4 regions of the Lederbergia sp. B243.17 genome follow, and region 1 is predicted to be linked to each of the others. Evidence: riboswitches for the same ligand, from Rfam matches in the RefSeq annotation. Region 1 holds a riboswitch; each other region holds the start of a gene.
The links. Region 1 has a riboswitch for S-adenosylmethionine ahead of AC0TWI_RS10125 (acyl-CoA dehydrogenase family protein). Riboswitches for the same ligand answer to the same signal wherever they lie in the genome.
Positions count from the first base shown of each region.

Region 2: it holds a riboswitch for S-adenosylmethionine, as region 1 does, so the genes downstream of both, AC0TWI_RS12995 (5-methyltetrahydropteroyltriglutamate--homocysteine S-methyltransferase) here and AC0TWI_RS10125 (acyl-CoA dehydrogenase family protein) in region 1, are expected to answer to the same signal.
Region 3: it holds a riboswitch for S-adenosylmethionine, as region 1 does, so the genes downstream of both, metK (methionine adenosyltransferase) here and AC0TWI_RS10125 (acyl-CoA dehydrogenase family protein) in region 1, are expected to answer to the same signal.
Region 4: it holds a riboswitch for S-adenosylmethionine, as region 1 does, so the genes downstream of both, AC0TWI_RS13210 (YezD family protein) here and AC0TWI_RS10125 (acyl-CoA dehydrogenase family protein) in region 1, are expected to answer to the same signal.

Region 1 covers NZ_JBWBKF010000055.1:88,063-94,185, reverse strand. Annotated here, with positions in the region: gene AC0TWI_RS10135 (hypothetical protein) at 1-106, opposite strand, end outside; gene AC0TWI_RS10130 (competence protein ComK) at 96-707, opposite strand; SAM riboswitch class I at 1,032-1,140, shown strand; gene AC0TWI_RS10125 (acyl-CoA dehydrogenase family protein) at 1,223-2,422, shown strand; gene AC0TWI_RS10120 (LLM class flavin-dependent oxidoreductase) at 2,412-3,782, shown strand; gene AC0TWI_RS10115 (MetQ/NlpA family ABC transporter substrate-binding protein) at 3,853-4,677, shown strand; gene AC0TWI_RS10110 (NHL repeat-containing protein) at 4,734-6,123, opposite strand, start outside.
Region 2 covers NZ_JBWBKF010000071.1:48,822-54,944, reverse strand. Annotated here, with positions in the region: gene AC0TWI_RS13005 (DUF72 domain-containing protein) at 1-419, opposite strand, end outside; gene AC0TWI_RS13000 (ZIP family metal transporter) at 786-1,496, shown strand; SAM riboswitch class I at 1,775-1,873, shown strand; gene AC0TWI_RS12995 (5-methyltetrahydropteroyltriglutamate--homocysteine S-methyltransferase) at 1,962-3,080, shown strand; partial or broken gene AC0TWI_RS12990 (MgtC/SapB family protein) at 3,164-3,356, shown strand; gene AC0TWI_RS12985 (winged helix-turn-helix domain-containing protein) at 3,913-6,123, shown strand, end outside.
Region 3 covers NZ_JBWBKF010000062.1:1,147-7,269, forward strand. Annotated here, with positions in the region: gene pckA (phosphoenolpyruvate carboxykinase (ATP)) at 1-611, opposite strand, end outside; SAM riboswitch class I at 813-933, shown strand; gene metK (methionine adenosyltransferase) at 1,067-2,266, shown strand; gene AC0TWI_RS11555 (helix-turn-helix domain-containing protein) at 2,376-3,008, shown strand; gene AC0TWI_RS11560 (LCP family protein) at 3,037-3,981, shown strand; gene aceA (isocitrate lyase) at 4,020-5,297, opposite strand; gene AC0TWI_RS11570 (hypothetical protein) at 5,369-5,653, opposite strand; gene AC0TWI_RS11575 (malate synthase G) at 5,691-6,123, opposite strand, start outside.
Region 4 covers NZ_JBWBKF010000072.1:2,806-8,928, forward strand. Annotated here, with positions in the region: gene AC0TWI_RS13195 (redox-sensing transcriptional repressor Rex) at 1-637, shown strand, start outside; gene AC0TWI_RS13200 (twin-arginine translocase TatA/TatE family subunit) at 703-879, shown strand; gene tatC (twin-arginine translocase subunit TatC) at 895-1,650, shown strand; SAM riboswitch class I at 1,814-1,920, shown strand; gene AC0TWI_RS13210 (YezD family protein) at 1,994-2,158, shown strand; gene AC0TWI_RS13215 (LLM class flavin-dependent oxidoreductase) at 2,261-3,277, shown strand; gene AC0TWI_RS13220 (GNAT family N-acetyltransferase) at 3,274-3,813, shown strand; gene AC0TWI_RS13225 (MetQ/NlpA family ABC transporter substrate-binding protein) at 3,816-4,628, shown strand; gene AC0TWI_RS13230 (MetQ/NlpA family ABC transporter substrate-binding protein) at 4,660-5,505, shown strand; gene AC0TWI_RS13235 (LLM class flavin-dependent oxidoreductase) at 5,518-6,123, shown strand, end outside.

The DNA.
Region 1 (6,123 bases):
AGTACTCTGGATAGACGAAAAACTCAATTTCGGTATGAAGTTTGCCCATCCGGATTTCGATGAATCCGTGATCGGACGGCTGCATTTTATCATGACTATATGTCATTGTATTCCCGGTCAATCCGGTCTGGCAGCCTGGAACGATTTCCGCCTGAACCTGACGGTGGGCTCTTTTCTTTCCGGTAGTACCGTCCATTGCTTTCTTTCACAATCATATAGCGCCGATTCAATATGCCGTCGTTTTTTGCACGATTGTCAAAAATCGATTTGAGTTTCCGTGTGTTGTTCACCCTGTTTTCAAAACGGGTGATACTGATATCTATCAGAGTGGAGCCGCCGTCTTTAAAGTGAACGAGCGTCTTATCCGGATGTTGTGAGGATTTTTCGTTATGATCGATATGGTCAAGTGCCAGCAGGCAGTTGTCTTCCCGTTCTGCCGAATAAATCATCAGCCAGTACATATTCAGACTCCGGCTGATTTTGACAGGAGGCATCTGAATATTACCCAATGCAAGTTTCGTTGCCCTGGCCGCGCTTTGTAGGCATGTTCCGTGGTATTGTAAGCTCTGATTCAAAATTTCCCGCGGTGATTGCTTCACTTTCATAAGCTTCCCGCACTCAAGTACTGAAGAAATACAGTTGCCGTGATCATCGAATTCTCCGCGTATCATGGCGGTATTCTGGTTAATAATATAGTACTTTGACATTGCTCTCTCCCCTATCTCCATATTTCGGTCCCACTCTTGCTGTGAGCCTGCCGTTCTGATAAGGAATAAACATGGAGGTATGTTGACTAAGGGGTAGAGCGGCAGGTCTTTTATACTGGAACCTATTTACCACTATACATAAAATTTACAAATAATTCTATACTTTTACAAAACTTTATTTATATGGTTGTCGAATAAGGATACTTCTAGGCATAAAAGAAAGAAAAATAAAAAGTGGAAAATAAGTATTGACTATTCAAAATTCATCAACTATACTCAAGCCAAGTTGAATTTACGGTTCTTTTACAAGTGAATACCGATTTTTTCTTATCAAGAGAAGCGGAGGGACTGACCCGATGAAGCTTCAGCAACCAGCAATTTGATTGCCCGGTGCTAATTTCAGAAGGATGTTTTACGATCCTAAAGATGAGACGATTGTTTATGTAAGCTGCCCTTCTCTCATCTTTTGCAGAGAAGGGCTTTTTGATTTTCAAAAAGAAGAGGGGGATTGCCGAATGGCAGTGGTGACAAGGAGAAGGAAAGAAAAGCTGAAGCCGGAGGAAGTGGAGGCAGAGATTCGAGAGCTGGCATCCCGGGTGATCGCGCCCAATGCAGAAAGGATTGACAGGGAAGGGGAATTCCCAAAGGAAAATATGAGGGTGCTCGGCGAGGAAGGATGGAACAGTGTGCTTTTGCCGGAAGAAATCGGCGGCCTGGGGCTCGATTATCAGGCATACGGAATCGTTGTTCGTGAGATTGCGAAGGCCTGTCCCTCGACTGCGCTTGTGTACACAATGAATATTGGCGCTGCGCTAATCATTTATCATTACGGGAATGAGGATCAGTGGAACCGGTGGCTGAAGCCGCTTCGGGCCGGAAAGTTCGGAACGATTGCAAACAGTGAGCGTGCATCAGGCGGGCAATTTTGGCTAAGTCACAGCCGGGCTGAATACGGGGATGATGGATATGTGCTCAATTTGGAAAAATCCTTTGCGACGAGCAGCGGATTTGCAGACTTTTATGTGCTACAGACGAGATCACCCCAAGCAGAACAATTTTCGGATCTTTGTTACTTTATCGTAGATGCAAAACAGGAAGGAATTGAGACAGGAACCTGGGACGCTCTTGGCGTGCGAGGAAATCATAGTTCTCCGATAAGGTTAAATAGCATAAAGGTCGGACGAGAGGATTTGATCGGCGAGGAGGGGACAGGCAAGCGGATTGTGGAGAACAGCAATGCCTATCTTTTTGGGCTTGGTGCCGCATGGACCGGAACAGCCTCTTCAATTTTTGAAGAGGCAGCGGCTTTTGCCAAAAGATCGGCTGGAAAGCAGCAGATTATCCGCCACCAGTTGGCTAAAGCGAAAATATTGGTCGACTCTTTGTCTGCCTGGCAAAATGATATCGCATCCCGGTTGAATGTTTGGGTCAGCTCGGGCGAAAATCTTTCCGATGAGCTAAGGACGCTTCTCTATGAATTTAAGGTGCATGCTTCAGAAACAGCCAATGAGGTTGCACAGATTGCAATGGATGTTGCTGGCGGCTACGGCTACAAAAAAGGAAAGCTAGAACGGCTGTACCGTGACGCAAGGGCAGGAATTGTTATGGGGCCATCCAATAATCTGGCGAAAGAGCTGATAGGCAAACAGATTGTATTCGGAGGAAATCGGCTATGGCCGGAAAACGAAGAGGAGGATAAGGAAAATGGGAAATAAACGAATTTTGCTGAACGCATTTGTCATGAATTGTCCGGGCAACCAGTCGCCGGGATTGTGGTCGCATCCGGAGGACCAGTCGCACCGATATAAGGATCTGGAACATTGGGCAGAGCTCGCAAAGACGCTGGAGGCGGCGAAGTTCGATGCGGTGTTTCTTGCTGATGTGCTTGGCCCGTATGACGTGTATCAGGGGAAGAGGGATGCGGCGCTACGCCAGGCGGTCCAGTCGCCGATCAATGACCCGCTCCTTGTGATTCCGGTAATGGCTGCCGTTACGGAACACCTCGGATTCGGAGTAACGGCATCGGTAACACATGAACATCCGTATACGTTCGCACGCCGGATGTCGACACTCGATCATCTGACGAAGGGCCGGGTCGGCTGGAATGTCGTCACCTCATATTTGAAAAGTGCTTCGATCAATATCGGACTGAAACAACAGATTGCTCATGATGAGCGGTATGATATCGCCGAGGAATATCTCGACGTGTGCTACAAGCTGTGGGAAGGGAGCTGGGAGGACGATGCGGTTGTTAGGGACACAGAGAGGAAAGCTTTCGTCGATCCGGAAAAGGTCCACGATATTGGCCACGAAGGCGAGTATTTCAGCGTTCCGGGCGCCCATCTTTGTGAGCCGTCGCCACAGCGGACACCTGTGATTTACCAGGCTGGCCTCTCATCAAGGGGGAGCGCCTTTGCGGCGAAGCACGCGGAAGGAATTTATATTTCTGTACCGACCCCATCCATAGCGAAAAAATTCATTGGCAAAATCCGCGGGCAGGCTGGCGATTACGGCAGAAAAGGCGAGGATATCAAGATTTTTAGCTTGTTCACGCCGATTGTTGGAAAGACACGCGAAGAAGCGGAAGCAAAATATGAAGAATACAAGCAGCATATCAGCCATGAAGGAGCGCTCAGTCTGTTCAGCGGCTGGACAGGGGTGGACCTTTCGGAATTCGACTTGGATGAGAATTTGCAGTACGTGGAAAATGATTCGATGCGTTCAAGACTCGAGATTTTTACGAAGGTTGATCCGGATAAGCAGTGGACGGTCCGTGAGATTGCCGAGTTCGTCGGTCTTGGCGGCATCGGACCGGTCGTTGTCGGGACAGCGGAAGAGATTGTTGATGAAATGGAGAAATGGATCGAAGAGGCCGGGGTGGATGGATTTAATATCACATATGCGGTCATGCCGGGTTCATTCGAGGATTTTGCTGAGCTTGTCGGACCGGTACTCGAGGAGCGCGGGCATCTCCGCGGTGAAGGGGAGCCGAAAACATTGCGCGGCAAGTTGTCAGGGCAAGAACAGTTGAAGTCCAGCCATCCGGGGAAACAATTTTCATTCGTCAAGGCGTAAAAAAGGCAAGTGCAGCATCAGGGAGCTGACATAGCGGAGGAACAATATTCTTTAAAACAGGAGGACGGAAATGAAAAGAATTTTGCTTGGCTTCATGATGATTGCAGGACTGCTCGGCCTTGTGGGCTGCGGTGCGGATGATGCAGGGACGGGAAAAGCAGCGGCTAAGAAGGAAATCACAATCGGTGCGACGGCCGGGCCATACAGCGATCAGATCAAAAACAGCATTGCCGGACTGCTGGAAAAGCAAGGATATAAGGTGAAGGTGATCGAATTCAGTGACTATGTCCAACCGAATAACGGGCTGAATGAAGGAAGCCTGGATGCAAATGTGTATCAGAATTTATTGTATCTGGATAATTTCAATGAGGAACACAAGATGGATCTGGTGAACACGATCATGGTGCCGACTGTTCCGATTGGAGCTTACTCAGAGAAGTATGAGTCTGTCAAAGATGTAAAAAAGGGAGCGAAGGTATCTTTGCCGAATGATCCAGTGAACGGCGCTCGGGCGTTGATTATGATGGAAGAGCAAGGATGGATTAAGCTGAGTTCCAATGTCGACGCGACGAAGGCATCAATTAATGACGTAGTGGAGAATAAACTTGATTTGGAATTCATCCCGCTTGAAGCAGCACAGTTGCCGCGTTCCATGAAAGATGCTGACATTGCCTTTATCAACGGGAACTTTGCCATTGCTTCTGGATTGAAGTTAGAAGAAGCGCTAGTTTTAGAAAATACTCCTGATCATTACATGATTCAAATTGTCGTCAAACGAGGAAACGAAAACGAGCCGTTCGTCAAAGCACTGGAAGAGGCTTATAAATCCAAAGAATTTCTCCAGTATACGGAAGAACAGCTTAAAGGATTTGTACGTCCGGATTATATGAAGTAAGGCAATTAAGTTTAGGCGCCAGAACCCGCGCAGGGCGGTGGACTGGCGCCTAATTCTTATTCAGTGATGAAATGTTCTTTTGATAATGGTGTCATGTTCGGATGCTGTTTTTTTCCTTCCCAGGCTGTGACCCGCAGTTTGTATCCGTTAATGTCGGCCGGAAGTTTTAGCTTGGCCGTCATTGTCTTCGTTTGGCTGGCGGGGATGGACCGGGAGGACGAGGTTTGATCTACCACCTTGCCGCTCTCATCGATCAGCTCCATCAGGATCAGGATATCGAGTTTTTTGTTTCTCGTGTTGGCTGCGCTGACTTCAGCAGTGACCATGTCCTGCGGAGTCAGTTTTGTAATGGAGTTCCCTCTTTTATCCTTGAACAATACATCAATGCCGATCGGGTATTCAGGTTGTGCCGGATCTTGGTTGGAGCGGATTTCATATTCTTTGACAGACTTGCCATCGGGTGCTGTCACTCTGATAAGGGTGATGCTGCCGTTTTGTTGCACATCCACCTCGGCCCCGGTTTGGCTTGCTTTTGCTTCAACCGTTCCGACTGTTTTATTGATTTGGTAATGCAGGACACCCGGCGAGAAATCCTGAAGCGGCATGCCATTAATTTGGATGGACTGCAAGGTAGCATCTGTCTCGGGGACTGCAATTTTAAATAACTCATTCCCTAAAGCGTAGTAAATGCTGCCGTCCGTACCGACTGTCATGTTGTTCATGAAGTCTTCTACGATCACCTGATAATCGAGGCTCTCCGGATCAATCGCGATCAGCTTTCTCGAGAGAGTCGTATAAAGCATGCCATCCGGTCCCCATTGAAGACGGTAAGGAAACCACTTGCTGCTATTGTACAGGCTGGGGCGGATCACCTTGCTCTTCACCACTTCCTTCGTATCAGGATTCATGGCGAAAATGGTACCGTCGACGGCTCCCCATAAATTCCCGTCAGGGCCGAATGACAGCTCGCCAATCATTTTCGGCGTTTCGTCTATTCCCGGTATTTCCGGAGTGAATTCTTCGATTTTCATGCCCTTCTCTACATCCCAGACGAATATTTTCGCTGCAGATGCTTTCGGGTCAATGCCGAGCCCGCCCCATACCGATGTCCCGCCATAAAGCATGCCATCCTTGTAAGCGAGGCCGATGATGCTCTGGTCTTGGACGACATTCCGGTACTGAGTCCATTTATCGGCCGCTTTGTCGTAAGTGGCCAATACCCCGCCAAGAACACCGTAGTCCGGCACAGTTCCGACGAAAAGCTGATCATCACTGTTTGTGATGGCAAACGGTCTGTCCTGCTGATCCTGGATATCGTACTCTAACGCAGGATTTTCCGGCAAATCAATGGGCTTTGAAGGATCAAAGCTGTACATGATGGCTCCGACGTACGTTCCATAAAACACTTTATCTCCTAAAAAGCCAATTCCTTCAGGCTGGGCGAAC
Region 2 (6,123 bases), on a different contig from region 1:
AGCGCAAGCGGCAGCCCTGGCAGCATTTCCCGGCAGTATCGCAAGTATTGGACATTCTCCTTTGTACAATCAAACCATGGCGGAAACTGAAAGAGAACCATCGCTAATTTCCCGCTCTCTTGAAAGGTCCCAATCATTGCTGAAAATGCTGCAAACATTTCTTCTTTAGAAGAGAAGGGAATTTCTCCGCGCTGATGCCCGGTCATCCCCTGATAGGCCTTCACGATAAAACGAAATCCTTCTGGCGTCTCCCTTACCCACTTTTCCACATTCCGCTGCGGCTGGATTGCATAAAACGTAGCATCCACTTCCACAATCGGAAAATAGGAGGCATATTCTTTTAACTTATCTCGTGCCGCGACTTTCTCCGGATAGAGTGTATCATGATCACCCCAGCCGGTAACTCCGATATAAATCATGCCTACACCCCTTTCCACACGTACTTTACATTCTTGGATACTCTATTTTACCTTGTACCCGATTGGAAGGGAAATGAAAACAGCCTCTAGGCGCATGTCCCGTTCTATTGGTCAAATGGAAAGAGTCTTTTAAGCTGATGGTGGTGCTGGAGTATTTCGAAGCCTCGCAGGATATGTGCTGCCGGCTACGATTGTAAGACATATCTTACCACTCACAATAAATAGCACATAAACATCTACCCATGTAGTGTTCGCTTATATAGTCCAACTTGCCAACATAACTTGGGGTGAACTTACATATTAATCAGTGACGATTTGGCCATTAGCATGAATGAGAATAAACTTCTTTATTAACAGGAGGCAACTATGAGTACGGCTAATTATTTGCTTAGCAGTTTAATTTTTTTGGGAACCAGCTTTGCTGCACTTCTTGCTTTGATTCTTTATAAATTCTCTAGAATAAAAGTTCAGCATTTGTATCTTCTCTGTGGAGGAGTGTTAGTAGGATTGATTGTTTTAGAGCTGGTGCCACATTCTGTTACAGAGTTTGGTTTGGTTAGTGTTGCACTAGGTACTTCATTAGGCATACTGTTGTGCATGTGTCTTCACAATTTCTTCGACCAGCTGCCTCCTTTACCTTACAGATCCGCATTGTTTTTAGTCACTGCAATAGCTATCCATAATATCCCGACTGGTTTAGCAATCGGTTCAAATTTGGACAATCAACTACTGTCTTCATCATTTGTAATGGCCATTTTGCTGCACCAAGTACCGGAAGGTTTAGCTATTATGGTTTCTCTGCTAAATTCAAAAAGAAAGCACTTTAATTTCCGTATCTTTCTCTCCTTTTGTCTGATCATCTCCGGCCTTTTTCTCTTATTTTCGATCATTGGCAGCGTTTTGGATCTGACACTCAAACTGAATGGACTCATATTAGGCATCGCTATAGGCTTTTTATGCTTTACCGCTGTTTGGGAATTTATTATCACTACGTATAAAAAGGTCCATGTCTTCGCTTCTTCTTTTCTATTATTGCTGGGTATGGGCATAATTTACTTTTTCAGTCAACATATTTAAGTAATGAGGTATAGGCTTCTAAAGAAATGTTCATTATCTTCATACCTCGTTGGCGGGACAACTGTGAAAATCTTTGTAGACGACTAGAGCCGTTTCTCTAAACTGTTGTTCCAACGATCTGGATGCCCATACAATGCATGCTCTTCATTCTTGATTACCAAGTACATGATCATATGGTTTCCCATTTGTGTTAGAATTTTATGGAGCCAAGCTATATATTGACATTTCATAGTTGGCAGTTTACTATGTTGTTTAAACATTCATTTAAATATGTGAATTTCTTATCCAGAGAGGTGGAGGGACTGGCCCTTTGAAGCCTCAGCAACAGACTAATCAGTACTGTGCTAATTCCAGAAGCGTTAGCTTGGAGATAAGAAGAGTACTAGCGGATGCCGATACCTCTTCTTATTTTTATAGAAGAGGTTTTTTATTTCCTTGAATCAAAAAAGAAAGTAGGAATCGCACATGTCCATTACATTAACAAAAGCACCGTTTAGAGCAGACCACGTCGGAAGCTTCCTTCGCCCGCAGGTTTTAAAAGACGCACGGGCTCAACATCAAAAAGGTGAAATAACAAAGGCAGAATTGCGTTTGATTGAGAATGCGGAAATTGCAAAACTTGTTGAAAGACAGAAAGAATCAGGTCTTAGCGCCGTAACAGACGGTGAATTCAGAAGAACATATTGGCATTTGGATTTCATTGAAGCTTTAGAGGGAATTAAGGTATTTGATATTGATGCAACTGGCTTATTCAACGGAGCGATGAAAAAAGCCAAAGTTTATACGGTACACTCCAAATTGAAGTTCCCGCATAATCATCCATTTTTAGATGACTTTGCTTATCTCAAAAGCATAGCCGGAGACCATGTTGCTAAAATTACGATTCCAGGACCGAATATGATTTTTTACTCTGGAGTCGTTGCCAGCCAGGCCTACCTCGACGAACCTGCTTACCCATCATTAGATGATGCTGCCCAAGATATAATCCAGGTTTACAGAGAAGCGATTCAGGCTTTCTATGATGCAGGCTGCCGCTATTTACAGCTAGATGATACGAGTTGGGGCGCGTTGTTTAGTGATGAGTTTAGAGAACGAATCAAAGCTAAGGGATATGACCCGGATGAATTAATCAAAAAATTTGCTGATATTACAATCGAAGCTGTCGCAAATAAACCGGAGGATATGGCAATTACCCTGCATATTTGCCGAGGAAACTTCAAATCTTCATGGCTGTACCAAGGCGGTTACGAGCCGATTGCTGAGGAATTATTCTCTCGTGTCAATGTCGATGCATTCTTTTTAGAATTTGACAACGAACGTGCAGGTGATTTTCACCCATTGCGTTTCATTAAGGACCAGCATGTCGTTTTAGGACTCATTACATCCAAGACAGCAGAACTCGAGGATGAGGAAATGATAAAACAGCGGATTTCAGAAGCAGAGAAATACGTGAACATCCGTCAGCTATGTTTAAGTCCCCAATGTGGTTTTGCCTCAACTGAAGAAGGCAACCGCATTACGGAAGAGGAGCAGTGGAATAAAATCCGACATGTCGTTAAAATTGCATCCGACGTTTGGAAATAAACAATGTTCATGCCCCGTTACAGGTTATATGTAATGGGGCATTACTATTGATAGGGTTACGCTAATCTACGAACGAGAAAAAGCGCTCGAAAGAAGCTGGATTGCGTACGCATTTTTTGGTTGCGGCAGGAAGTGCACTCGCAATGGTTGTATTTAAATATGCCTTTTACGATGTTTTGTCAAATAGCTCCATCGAATTGGATCCGATCCGGATTGCAGCTGGAGGTGATTAGCGGCGTTGGCTTTTTAGGAGCAGAGACGATTCTTGCTAGGCAATATTTTTAAGCCACATCATGATCCGGACAACTTGGAACGGCTCAAACCAAGCAACTAAAAAGAGGATGATTGCAAATGAGGCGAGTGAAATGAATGTTACAGTTCCTTTTTCCTTTTTAGAGAAAGCAATAAAATCCTAGATAACTCACAAAAAAGACAACTCCAATCATTACAATTGGTTCATAATAACTTCTACTAACCAATGAAAGCCGAAAAAGATGACTCCCAAGAAAGTAAACATAATTGATTAAATACCGAATACTTTCATAATAACCCTCCCCGCATTGATTAACCATAAGTTGCAAGGGGTGCCCCGCTTTTACTTTTTAAGGTTGTTCTTCACCAAACCCTCTACCAAGATAAAAACTTTTTAATAATTCTAAATTGAGTATTCGTTTATCACTAAATCGCTTATAATTTGGTTACAGTGACTTATTGACTATAGACAAAAGACTGGAGTGCCGACTCAATCAGGTAATATATTACATTATAGCAAAAAGTCAAGCGTTGATATATTGCCGCAAATTGTCAAATTGACTTTTGATGGAGGAAATAAATGGATACTATTTGGTTGTACTCAAAAACTGAAGTACCTGCAATTACCAAAACCGCTCTCGAGCGGGAGAGACTGCTCCAACTCTTACAGAATGGGAAATCCGCAAAATTAACGGTTGTCCAAGCCCCAGGCGGTTATGGGAAAACAACAATCCTGAGCCAGTGGATAAGCAAGATTAGCGAACCTACTTCCTGGTTCTCAATTGATAGTCTTGATAATGATCCAGTTCGCTTTTGGAAATATGTTATACAATCTGTATCTAACTCTCTTAACAATGATTTGGATAAACGGTTGCTGCCGCTGTTTTCTTCCAACTTACATCCACCTTCTGAACTTATCATTGATTCTTTCTTAAATGAAATTAGCTCGCTTAAAGAAAATTTGCATATTGTCCTGGATGATTATCACGTCATTGAACACCCGGTTATTAATGATATGATGATTCGCTTTATAGATTACTTGCCGAATAACACGCGCATTTACATTTTAAGCCGTACCCGTCCGCCGCTTCCATTAGCCAGATGGCGTATGGATTCAACACTTACAGAAATCGGGCTCCTACAATTGTGTTTTACCTATGAAGAAGTTAAAAAATTGTATGAAGAAAAAAATCTCAAAATCAATGAAGAAAATGTTTTTCAAAATGTATTGGATATTACGGAGGGATGGGCAGCTGGTATTCAGTTGGCGAGCTTATCCATTATGAATAATGGAATAAATGAAGGTAGGTTTGATGGATCACATCCGTTTGTAGCCGATTTTCTAATCGATGAAATTTTTGAAACCCTTCCTCCCGATACTCAGCATTTTCTTTTGCAAACGTCCATCCTTAACATGCTGGAACCACAGATTTGCGATTTATTAACCAATCGTTCAGACAGCTGCGACATATTAGTCGAGCTAGAAGAAAAAGGTGTATTTACAGTTCGAATGTCGTCAATTCCCCCTGTATTTCGGTATCATCATTTATTTGCAGATGTTCTTCAAACAAAAATGAGAAACTTTTATAGTGAGGAACAAGTGAGAGCGGTTTGTCAAAAAGCAGGAACACTTTTTCGTGAAAAGGGCGATTATATTTCGGCCATTGAGTTAGTTTTGCAGCACCAAATTTTTGATTTGGCGGATTCATGGATTACTGCCTACCTTGTAGATATTTTCACTACAGGTCAAACAACTACATTTATTAGATGGGTGGATACCCTTCGAAAAAATAAATATCCCCTTCCCTATGAAACTCTTGTTATGTACACGATCGCTCTAACCTCAATTCCTGAATTACAGGCAGCTCAACAAATAATTGATGAACTTGAACAAAGGCATGCTGCTGATCGATGGATGGAACATGCTGATCATCAAGGAGTTGTTAGTATCTTCACTACCTTAAAAGCATATGTGCTTATGACGATCGGTGATAATCCTGAGAAAGTGGTAGAGATAATAGTAACACAGCTTAAAACAGGGCGGACAAGTTCCCGCTGGGATCATATTCCGATTCAATACAATCAGTTTGAACCAAAATTATCCAGAACATTAATGGGAGCAAAGGGAAAGCTATCTCCAGTAAATCATGCAATTGCGTTCGCAGATTTCCTGCGTCAAAGCGATTTTAAAGAACAGAATATGATGGGATACAGCTACGGGGTGTTAGCTGAGATCATGTACGAGGCGAATTTGCTTGAAGATGCATTACATGAAATAGAAGGCGGTTTGAAATATGCCCATCGTTTTCAGGACGCGGGATTATCCATTCCTCTGTATATATTAAAAAGCAGGATTTATGCTGCAATGAAACAATTCACCGCTGCTCAGGCCGTGTTGGATCATGCCATGCAGGGTGTGAATGAGTGGTATTGGATTCGTTCATTGCAAGCGATGAAGGCGCATTGTTATTTGATGGAATCCAACATAAAAAAAGCCGAGGCAGAACTGTTCAAAACAAAAAGGCCGGACATGTTAAAAATCGAGTTGGGCCAAGAACTCTGGCTTCTCGTATACGTCCGATATTTACTGGCAACGAATCACGTTCAAGAGGCTTTGCCAATCATTATTCGTGTAAAGGAAAAAGCGTTAATCGAGAATCAAATTTCAACGATTATCGAAGCATCATTACTTGAAGCACTATGCTATATGAAAGTGCATCATAATTCATTAGCCTTCAGCACCATCCATAAAGCAATGGAGTTAGGCGTAACCTATTGCTACAAAAGAACT
Region 3 (6,123 bases), on a different contig from region 1:
ATGACAGAAAAGATCGATTTTTTCATCTCGCCTGCATATTCGGTTCCCCCAATCAAGATAATTCTCTTTTCATAGGAGACGATGATGAAGGTCTCAGAATTTGTTCCATCCACTTCAGGGTCTGCCCGGAAGTGGGGGGCGCAAATGACAGTGAAATCTGCTTCATGCTCTTCCAACTCTTGCGCTGTTGGACGGATAAAGAGCTGGTGGACGAATAAATTATGCCAGGCCAGCTCGTTGATTACCCTGATCGGCATTCGGTATTTTTCATCTGCACCTGCGAAGCCGTTGAACAAAAACAGTTCATCTGTTCCTTTCAAATAATCAAGAACCTTTGTATATAAGTTGTCGAATGCCTCGGGGGAGATCGGCTGATTCACAGATCCCCAATTTATTTTGCCACTGACAGCGGTTTCATTTACAATAAATTTATCCTCAGGCGAACGGCCGGTATACTTTCCGGTCTCGACGCGAATGGCCCCGGTGGAAGTGAGGGAGCCTTCCCGGCGTTCTAGTATTTTCTCTACCAATTCGGGAACGCTGGGCTGAACTAAGACATTGTTCCCGCTCAGCAACTGCTCCAAATCAATCTTTCGCTTTAGAGAATTCATACATGTATAACCTGCCTTTTCAATTTTTATGGTTGATTTGTAATTAGTATAACACATTTGATCTATTAGTCTATACTAATGCACAAAAAAGATCTCCGGAAAACCGCTGTTTTTAAGGATTGTTCAGCTGTCCGGATGTGGTAAAGAACAAACGTTGACATTGCCTTTATACTTGCGTTATGATTGGAATTTGAACGGATACTCTTATCCTGAGATGGCGGAGGGGACAGGCCCTGTGAAACCCGGCAACCTGCTTACAGGGAATTTCCCTGTTGGAAAGGTGCTTAACCTGTTGCGAGGTTTTGGCCTCGGACGATAAGAGTGAAAGGCTCGGAGAAACGCAAACCTTTCCTCTATAGGGAAAGGTTTTTTTGCAGCTTTTTCTGCCGGATCATGAAGGAACGAGTACCGTTAAGTTAATTGGTCATAATTGACTAAGAGAAGGAGGAATTTCGATGACAAAGAATCGCCGTTTGTTTACTTCGGAATCCGTTACAGAAGGACATCCCGATAAAATATGTGATCAAATATCCGATTCGATTCTGGATGCGATTTTGGATAAGGACCCGAACGCCCGCGTCGCTTGCGAAACTTCTGTAACGACAGGGCTCGTTCTCGTGGCCGGGGAGATCTCGACAAGCACTTATGTCGATATTCCGAGGATTGTTCGGGATACGATTAAAGGGATCGGCTATACTCGCGCCAAATATGGCTTTGATGCTGAAACCTGTGCAGTATTGACGAGCATTGATGAGCAATCCGCCGATATTGCCGCAGGTGTGGACAAGGCATTGGAAGCAAGAGAAGGAAGCATGTCAGATGAAGAAATCGAGGCGATAGGTGCCGGGGACCAAGGGCTGATGTTCGGTTTTGCCTGCAATGAAACAAAGGAACTGATGCCGCTTCCGATCTCGCTTGCACATAAACTTTCGCGTCGTTTGGCAGAAGTACGCAAAGAGGAAATCCTTCCTTATCTGCGCCCGGACGGAAAGACGCAGGTGACGGTGGAATATGATGAGAATGACAAGCCAGTAAGAATCGACACGATCGTCATCTCAACCCAGCATCATCAGGAAATCAGCCTTGAGCAGATTCAGCGCAACCTGAAAGAGCATGTGATCAACCCAGTTGTTCCTGCTGAATTAATTGATGACGAGACAAAATATTTTATTAATCCGACAGGGCGCTTCGTTATCGGCGGACCGCAGGGTGATGCCGGCCTGACAGGAAGAAAGATCATTGTCGATACGTATGGCGGCTATGCACGCCATGGCGGGGGCGCGTTCTCCGGAAAAGATCCGACAAAAGTTGACCGTTCAGCTGCCTACGCTGCACGATATGTGGCAAAGAATATTGTTGCTGCAGGTCTTGCGGAGAAATGTGAAGTTCAATTGGCTTACGCGATCGGTGTTGCCCAGCCTGTATCGATTGCAGTTGACACATTTGGCACTGGTACTGTATCGGAAGAGGCACTCGTTGAAGCAATCCGGGGGAACTTTGACCTTCGTCCGGCCGGCATCATCCGGATGCTCGATCTACGTCGCCCGATCTACAAGCAGACCGCGGCATACGGACATTTTGGCCGTACAGATCTTGATTTACCTTGGGAAAGAACAGATAAGGCAGAAGCAATTCGTCAGAGTGTATCTAAATAAAGTGAAAGGGACCTGCAGTTTTTCTGCAGGTTCTTTTTTTACAGACAATGTTGACAAAATGTCAACATTGATTTATCTTATGGGCAGTAAAGAAAGGATAGGATACTGCATGGAGAGGGAAGATCACACACTTGGGTCTTTTTTGAAGAAACAGCTGCAAGAACATGGGCTTTCATTGAGGAAATTCAGTGAAACGGCTGGGATAGACGCGGCTACGATTTCCCGGATCATCAACGGAAAAAGGCAGGCGAATTTGCAGCACCTGCAGGCGTTTTCAGGATGTCTTGGAGTTCCGATGTCTGAAATGCTCAATGCGGCCGGACACGGGACCAGCGTGCGGGGCACCGAGGCAACTGATATTCAAAAATCGATCGAGTCGATCCATTATGATTTGGAATCATCCGATGTTTTGAAAGAGGAATTTTCGATTGAACTGGTAAGCAGAGAGCTGGAAGAGTTCAGGGGGCTTGCACGTACAGCGGAAGGAAAACGAAGGATTGATGAAGAATTCGAGGGGAAACTAAACAAGATCGGCAGTACGGGCCCTTTCATCAGCCGCCTCAAAGATTGGTATCGTACATTTCAACGCCGGAATGGCACTCCTTTTGATCTGGCGGTCATCGGCAGCGCACTTCTATACTTCATTATTCCAGCCGATGTCATTCCCGACTTTATTTTTCCGATCGGTTATATCGATGATGCTATTGCGGTTCAAATCGCGATGCAATCCATGAAAGGCTAAAAATTGACGTTAGGTGGTTTGGCAAATCATGCGTGCAACAAAAAAGAAAAAGGCACGAAGGCGGAAGAGGCTGGTAACACTTGCGCTGTTTTTGCTAATAGTGGTTTTGGCAGTAGGTACGTATATTGTAGTCCAGTATAATAACGGGCTATCCGCTGCAGGGGATGGACCGTATAAGGAAGACGGAAAAACATTCGAGTCGTCGTTTCAGGGGACCGAGTCACAGATCGGTGACATTAATATTTTGTTGCTCGGCAGTGATACAAGGGGAGGGGATCGAGGCAATTCTGATACACTGATGATTGCCCATTATGATCAATCATCAAATAGCATAAAGCTTGCTTCGATCATGAGGGATACGTATGTGGATATTCCTGATCATGGCATGCAAAAAATGAATGCGGCTTTTGCATTCGGCGGGCCTGAGCTTGTCCGGAAAACCCTTAAGCAAAACTTTGACATCGATATCCAATATTACGCGATTATCGATTTTGAAGGCTTCCGCAGAATTGTCGATATCATTGCTCCCGATGGAATCGAGGTAGATATCCCTTATGAAATGTCATATGGGATTGATACAACTCTGCAGCCAGGACGGCAAAGGCTTCATGGCGACCAGCTTCTTGGTTATGTTCGGTTCCGCCATGACCGCCAGAGCGATTTTGGGCGGGTGGAGAGGCAGCAAGAAGTAATGGCAAAGCTGAAGGATGAGGCGATCAGTGTGAACAGTCTCGTCCAGCTGCCAAAAATCCTCGGCTTGGCGGATCCTTATATTGAGACGAATATCAGCAAGACAACCATGCTTTCTCTCGGTAAAGCAGCCTTTACAAGCAGAAACAAGCAAGTGGAAACACTGAGAATACCGGTTGAAAATTCGTATCAGCCTGACAGGACAAGTGCCGGGGATGTACTGCGGATGGATGAGGAGACGAACAAGAGAGCGTTGAAGGAGTTCTTCTCATCGGGGGATTAAAAAAATGAAGCCTGCCGATCGGCAGGCTTCATTTTTTGTCAGGCAAATTGTTCGGCCTCCGTTGATCCGGCCAAAGCAGTAGTAGAGGAGGTGCCTCCTGAAACGACAAGAGAGACAGCGTCGAAATAACCAGTGCCAACTTCGCGTTGATGGCGGGTAGCGGTGAATCCATCCTTCTCCGAACCGAACTCTGCTTGCTGGAGCTTCGAGTATGCGGTCATGCCGGTTTCCTTATATCCTTGCGCAAGCTCGAACATGCTGTGGTTGAGCGCGTGGAAGCCAGCGAGGGTGACGAATTGAAATTTGTAGCCCATCTTGCCAAGCTCTTGCTGGAAGACGGCGATCTCTTCGTCCGATAGCTTGCTTTTCCAGTTGAACGAAGGGGAGCAGTTGTACGCGAGCAGTTTCCCTGGGAACTCTTTATGGATAGCCTCGGCGAACTGCCTTGCTTCTTCAATGTCAGGTTCGGATGTTTCGCACCAAATCATATCGGCATATGGGGCATACGCAAGGCCGCGGGCGATCGCCTGATCGAGACCGGAATTTGTATAATAGAAGCCTTCCGGACTTCTTTCCCCAGTCAGGAATCTATGGTCATAAGGGTCGGCGTCGCTTGTAATGAGGTTCGCCGCATTCGCATCCGTTCGCGCAATAATAACCGTTGGCACATCCAGTACATCGGCGGCAAGGCGGGCCGCTATCAAATGCCTGATGGCTGTTTGGGTTGGCTGCAGCACCTTCCCGCCCAAGTGGCCGCATTTTTTCTCAGAAGCAAGCTGGTCCTCCAGATGGACACCGCCGGCTCCTGCTTCGATCATGGCCTTCATAAGCTCAAAGACGTTCAATGGGCCTCCGAAGCCGGCTTCCATGTCGGCGACAATGGGGGCAAACCAGTAGATGTCGTCTTTCCCTTCGGCCTGCTGAATTTGATCTGCTCGCTGGAATGTCTGGTTGATGCGCTTGACGACCTGTGGAACGCTGTTCACCGGATAAAGGCTCTGGTCCGGATACATGTGTCCTGAGACATTCGCATCTGCGGCAACCTGCCAGCCGCTTAAATAGATCGCCTTCAGACCTGCCTTTACCTGTTGCATTGCCTGATTGCCTGTCAGCGCGCCAAGTGCGTGAACATACGCTTCGTTGTTAATCAATTTCCACAGTCTTTCAGCGCCCATTCTTGCCAGTGTATGTTCAATTACGACGGATCCCCGCAGTTTCACCACTTCTGCAGCAGAATAGGTTCGCTTAATTCCTTTCCAGCGGTCTGCTTTCCAAGATTCCTCGATTTGTTGAATTTGTTGTTCAATAGTTGGCATGTCGATCTCTCCTTTTGTTTTATAACTATAATTTTTAATTCATTAATGTTATATAACAGAGTAGACGTAAATCATTCCACATCGGCACAGCATTCCAGTACGGCTTTGTAGCTGGGGTGATCCGAACCACAGGCGCTGCATATATTATCCTCTTCCCGTTTTGGCAGAACGACGAGACCCGGCACTTTTTGCGGCTTGCAGTCGAGAGCCCCATCCTCATTTTTCTTCAACGTCAAAATTTCATTTCCATAAATGAAGGCTGTACCGTCCATCTCGTCGATCGTTCTGCCGGTTACAAGCTTTTCAATCACCCATTCCTCCACAAGCTCTCTTCCTGACATTTGTCTCTCATCCATTTTTTCCACCTCCAAATATAATAAAAAGGATCGTCCGTCAGCGCAGCGGAATACTTGCCAGTTGGGATTGTTTATACTCCTTCCGCTTCCTATGCAAAATCGGTTCCGTATAGCCATTCGGCTGTTGTCTTCCGTTAAAAACTAGCTCACATGCTGCCTGGAAGGCGATTGAACGATCATATTCAGGTGCCATTGGTGTGTAAAGCGGGTCGCCGGCATTCTGCTCATCCACGACTTTCGCCATTCGTTTCATGGTGTCCAGTACTTGGTCTTCTGTGCAGATTCGATGGTGGAGCCAGTTGGCGATATGCTGTGAGGAAATCCTTAAGGTAGCTCGGTCTTCCATCAGTCCGATATTGTGGATATCCGGTACTTTCGAGCAGCCGATCCCTTGGTCGATCCAGCGTACGACATAACCGAGGATTCCTTGAGCATTGTTATCAAGCTCCTCCTGAATCTCCTCAGGGGAC
Region 4 (6,123 bases), on a different contig from region 1:
GAAGCGGCTGCCGCTCTATTACCGGTTCTTGAAAAATCTGCATGCTTCTGGAAAGCAGCGTGTTTCGTCGGCAGAGCTGAGCGAAGCTGTTAAGGTCGACTCTGCAACGATCCGCCGGGATTTTTCCTATTTCGGAGCGCTTGGAAAAAAGGGCTATGGGTATAATGTAAACTATCTGCTCTCCTTTTTCCGGAAGACCCTCGATCAGGATGAAATCGCCAAAGTGGCATTGATCGGAGTCGGAAACCTGGGGACGGCATTTCTGAACTACAATTTCCAAAAGAACAACAGCACGAAGATTTCGATGGCTTTTGATGTCGATAAGGATAAGGTCGGAAAGAAGATCAGCGGGGTGCCGATTTTTGACCTGGACGATCTTGAGAAGGAACTGGTCCGGGAGGATGTCTCTGCTGTCATCCTGACCGTGCCGGCGAGTTCAGCGCAGCCGATTACCGACAGGCTGAGGAACACGAATGTAAAAGGAATTCTTAATTTCACGCCAGCGAGGCTGTCGGTGCCGCCATCGATTCGGGTGCACCACATTGATTTGGCAGTCGAACTGCAGTCGCTCATCTACTTCTTGAAAAACTATACGAATGAAGAGAGCGGCGACACGGAAAATTCACAGGATATATAAAAACTGCAGATAGCCAAAAGGCTTGTTTTCCGTTACACTATATCTATTAGAAGGAGGTGGGCGCAATGGGAGCAGGTGCAGGAAGCTTGATGATCATTGCATTTGTCGCAATATTGATTTTTGGCCCGAAAAAATTACCTGAGCTTGGCAAGGCTGCCGGCAATACGCTGCGTGAGTTTAAGAACGCAACAAAGGGCCTGGGTGAAGATGATGAGAAGGACAAAAAAGACGCCGGCCAATGATAGGATGAAACAACTATGAGTCAGAATGAAATGACGATTTTTGAACATATAGGCGAACTGCGAAAACGGCTGATCATCATAGTCGTTTTCTTCGTATTGGCAGTAATCGCCAGTTTCTTTTTTGCACAGCCGCTGATCCGCATCGTCCAGAATGCGGACATAGCAAGTGAGCTGACGATGAACGCATTTCGGGTAACCGATCCGTTCAAAGTTTATATGAAAATGGTATTTGTCATGGGAATCATTTTGACATCACCGGTTATTTTGTACCAGCTATGGTCATTCATTTCTCCCGGTCTGCTGGAAAAGGAGCGGAGGGCAACATTAGCCTATATCCCGTTTGCATTTCTCCTTTTTATCGCAGGGGTTGCCTTTTCATATTTTGTCCTGTTTCCGTTCGTCATCAAGTTTATGCTCGGTTTGTCCGGCAACATGGACATCCAAACGACGATTGGCATCAATGAATACTTCCAATTTTTGTTTCAAATTACACTTCCGTTCGGACTATTGTTCCAATTGCCTGTCGTCATGCTCTTCTTGACGAGGCTCGGAATCATCACACCGGACTTTTTGATCCGGACGCGCAAATACGCGTATTTCATTCTGCTGGTGATTGCAGCTTTCATTACGCCGCCTGATGTGGTCTCCCACATGATGGTGACGGTGCCGCTGCTCATCCTTTATGAAATCAGCATTGGTGTGGCGAAAGTCGGCTACCGGAAAGTGCTGGCTGCAGAAGAACAACGGAAACGTGAATCCAATCTAGAATAGAAACCGGCGTCCTGAAGAGGGGACGCTGTTTTTTTTGCGATAAATACAAGTAAACCAATCGGATTTTAAAAAACTTATTGTTTTTCCTATTGACGGAAGATTCTGCTTGGGGTAAGATGAGGTCACTCCCACACGGAGAGCATCAGCCAACTGAATACGAGTTTTCTTATCCAGAGAGGTGGAGGGACTGGCCCTTTGAAGCCTCGGCAGCAGACCTATTAGGTACTGTGCCAATTCCAGCAGGTATGAGCAATGCCTGAAAGATAAGAAGAGACCATTTTTTTATGGACCCAAACCTCTTCTTATTTTCAGAAGAGGTTTTTTTACACTTGGAGGGATGCGAATGGCAACTGAAAAGGCAAGTGTGCTGAAGGACATTATGGCCGCCTTGCAAAAGCTCGAATATGGATCACTTGTCATCACTGTGCACGAAGGGCAGATCACTCAGATTGAGACAACGGAGAAAAAGCGGTACCCGCTCAAGGCAAAGGAACGAAAATCATTGTAAATCACAAAAAATAAAGAGAGCCGATTAGACAACTAAAGGCATCTTCCCATCCTTATTAAAGGTGGTGAGATGTCTTTTTTTCATTCAAAGGAGGGAGAAGCCATGACCTACAAAGTAGGAATTCTGGATCAAAGCCCGGTATTCCCCGGAGATACAGGGGCGGACGCATTGCAGAAGACGACGAGGCTTGCGAGGAAGGCAGAGGAATGGGGGTACGACCGATTCTGGGTGGCAGAGCATCATCAGATGAAGGGGATTGCCGGCTCATCCCCCGAGGTGCTGATCGCCCATCTGCTCGCCCGCACGAGCACGATCAAAATCGGAGCAGGGGGAATCATGCTGCAGCACTACAGCCCTTATAAAGTAGCCGAGAATTTTCACGTCTTGGCGTCACTTGCCCCTGGCAGAGTGGATCTCGGAGTTGGGAAATCGCCAGGGGGATTCCCGCTATCCACCGAAGCACTGCGCGATGGCCAAGTCGGTGCAAGCTTTGAAGAGAAACTATCATTCTTAAAACAGCTTGTTGACCAAAATGTCGCAGAAGACCATCGGCTTGCGGGAATCCAGGCTTATCCACAGCCGACCGTTAAACCGGAAATCTTCCTGCTCGGAGGCAGTGCGTCCAGCGCCGAATTGGCGGCAAAGGAAAAGGTCAATCTCGTTTTTGCGAAGTTCCTTGCTGGCGGTGAGGATGTGCTGAAGGAAGCAGTCTCCGCGTATACCGCAGGCTACCCGGAAGGGAAAATCGTCGCTGCCGTTTCTGTGCTGGCAGCCTCGGACGGCAAGGAAGCGAAAAAAATTGCCGAGGAAAACAGGCTGTTCGCCATCAAACCCCGAAACAGTGCAAGATTGACCGTCCAATCTTATGAACAAGTGCTTGCCTATGGAGAACAGGCGAAGGAGCCGTTTGAGACGGAAAGCTTGGAAGCGGGAATGATTGCCGGATCGCCAGAGGAGGTGAAGGCAGAGCTGGACCGGCTGCACCACGCTTACGGTATCCATGAATTCATTCTTCACACACCGATTCGCAGAGAGGCGGAACGATACCGATCGTTTGAACTGTTACGGCCAGAACCGATAAGCAAGGAATCATTCTTAGAGGAAGAGGTGTTCATATGAAAAGCACAGTGGAGCATACCGTTTTGATCCGGGAAATGGCGATCGGTGAAAGGCAAGAGGTTCAGCGGATGCTTTTGGAGAGCTACTGGCAGTTCAAACGGATATTCGGCCCGGAGAAGTGGCCGGCGTATGCAAAAGAGCTCGTCCTGTCTGTCGGCCGCTCCGATGAGGGCCGCGTGTTTATCGCTGAGCAGGAGGGTCGGATTGTTGGAAGCATCCAGGTGTTCCCTTCGTCTGACATCGCCTATAGAGACTGGCCGCTCACAATCGACTCCCCGATCATCCGCTTCCTCGGCGTGCATCCGGATGCGCGGGGCGGGGGAGCCGCAAGAAAGCTCCTCACTGCAGCGGTACAACATGCAAAAGAGTGCGGTAAAAAGAGTATTTTTCTGCATACGACCGACACGATGGAAAAGGCTGTAAAACTATACGAAGCTTTCGGTTACCGGCGTGAGCCGTGCTATGACCTTGCCGGCGGTGACTATCCGATCAAATGTTATCGATACGACATTCAAAATAAGGGGGAAGAAAGATGAAATTGAAAAACCGTGTTGTTGGACTGTTGCTAGTTGCCGTATTAAGCGTGACGGGGGGCTGTGCCGCTGCCAAGAAGGAGACGTCGGCGGAAGGCAAAGAGACCGTTCTGAAAATCGCCGCTTCCTCCACGCCGCATGCGGAAATTCTGGAATTCATCGAGCTGGAGCTGGAAAAGGAAGGGATCAAGCTGGATGTGTCGATTGTGAGCGACGGCATTCAGATCAATCAGCAGACAGCAGATGGCCAACTGGATGTCAACTTCTTTCAGCATACGCCGTACTTGAACCAGGTGAATAAGGACAGCGGCCTGGATTTGGTTGAAGTAAAAGGCATTCATATTGAGCCGTTCGGCGTCTATTCAAAAGAAATCGACTCGATAGAAGACCTGTCCGAAGGAGCGAAAGTCTCATTGCCAAAGGATCCGGTGAACTTTTCCCGGGCTCTGGAACTGCTGGCTGCCCATAAAGTGATTGAACTAAAGGAAAAATCCGGGGATTATCTGCTCGGGGACATTGTAAAAAACGAGAAAAACATTGAATTTGTTCCCGTCGATTCAGCTGTACTCGTCCATTCCCTTGATGATGTGGAAGCGGCGGCGATCAATACGAATTATGCGTTAGAAGGCGGATTCAAACCGATGGAGGATGCATTGATCATCGAGGGGAATGAATCGCCATACGTTAATATTCTTGTCTCTCGGCCGGATAACAAGGACGACGAAGCGATCCAGAAGCTTGCTGCCGCACTGACGACTGAGAAGGTAAGGGAATTTATCCTGGAAAAATATGAGGGAGCCGTCGTTCCTGCTTTTTAAAACAGCAAGGAAAGAGAGAGGAGCAAGACCATTGAAAAAGTGGATGTTATCAATTTTGATATTAACATTGCTGGCACTGGGCGGCTGCTCGGATCGCGAAACGAAGGCAGATGACGAACCAATCAAGGTAGGGATCAGGAGCAACCAGCTGAGAATATGGAATTATTTGAAGGAGGAAGCTGCAAAAGAGGGGATTGACATTGAGGTCGTCAACTTTTCCTCGGCGGTTGATCCAAATCAGGTTCTGGCGGATGGGGATATTGATTTGAACGCCTTCCAGCATGTCGCCTATTTGGATACATTCAATGAAAGCACCGGATCTGAACTCGTTCCGATCGGCACGACCGTCATCGCCCCGCTCGGTCTGTATTCTTTTAAATACAAATCACTGGACGGTATCCCGGAAGGTGCGCAGATTGCCGTCCCGAATGACATGTCCAACTGGGGAAGGGCACTCCTTCTGTTGCAGGACGCAGGTTTTATCAAGGTTGTCGACGATTTTGACGGGTTTGGCGGAGAAGATAAAATTAAAGAAAACTTGAAGAACATCAAAATTGTACCTGTAGAGGGAGCGAGCGCCCCTCGAGTCATGGAAGATACGGCAGCGGCTGTCATCAATAATGGCACGGCGATGGAAGCAGACTTGCTGCTGAAGGATGCACTCATCCATGAAAACGAGACAGCCAAACCTTATATCAATATTATCGCTGCAAGAAAGGAAGACAAAGATAAGAAAAGACTGAAACAGGTCGTTGAGATTTATCAAATGGAAAAGACGGCGAAATTCATTGAGAAGGAATACAAGGGCAATTACTTGCCTACCTTCATCACCCTTGTGGAATTGAGCACATACAAGGACACGTATACGAAAAAGTAGGAGGAGAAGGACATGGCAAATGGAAAAAGGCAGATCAAGCTCGCTCTGTACTTGATCGGCTCAGGGATGCACGTCAGCTCTTGGTGCCATCCCGAGGCAAACCCGGCAGCGAGCATTGATATCAAAGAGCTGCAAACTTTAGCGCAAACCGCAGAAAAAGGCAAATTCGACCTGGCCTTTGTCGCCGACAGTCTCGCGATCAATCAGGAATCCCACCCGCAGATCCTGAACCGTTTCGATCCCGTCGTGCTCATTACGGCCCTGTCGGCCGCAACGGAAAAAATCGGACTGGGAGCCACGGCATCGACGACCTATAGCGAACCGTATGTGCTGGCCCGCCAATTTGCCTCGGCTGACCATATAAGCGGCGGCCGGATCGGCTGGAACGTCGTCACGACAGCGGATGCCACTGGGGAAACAGCGCAAAACTTCAGCAGGGAACAGCATTGGGAGCATGACCGCCGCTATGAGCGGGCAGAGGAATTCGTCGATGTCGTCAAAGGGCTTTGGGATTCGTGGGAGGACGACGCCTTCCCATATGACAAGGAAAGCGGCCGGTTTTTCGACCGAAAAAAGCTGCATGAACTGCATTTCCGAGGCGAGCATTTTCAAGTGAAG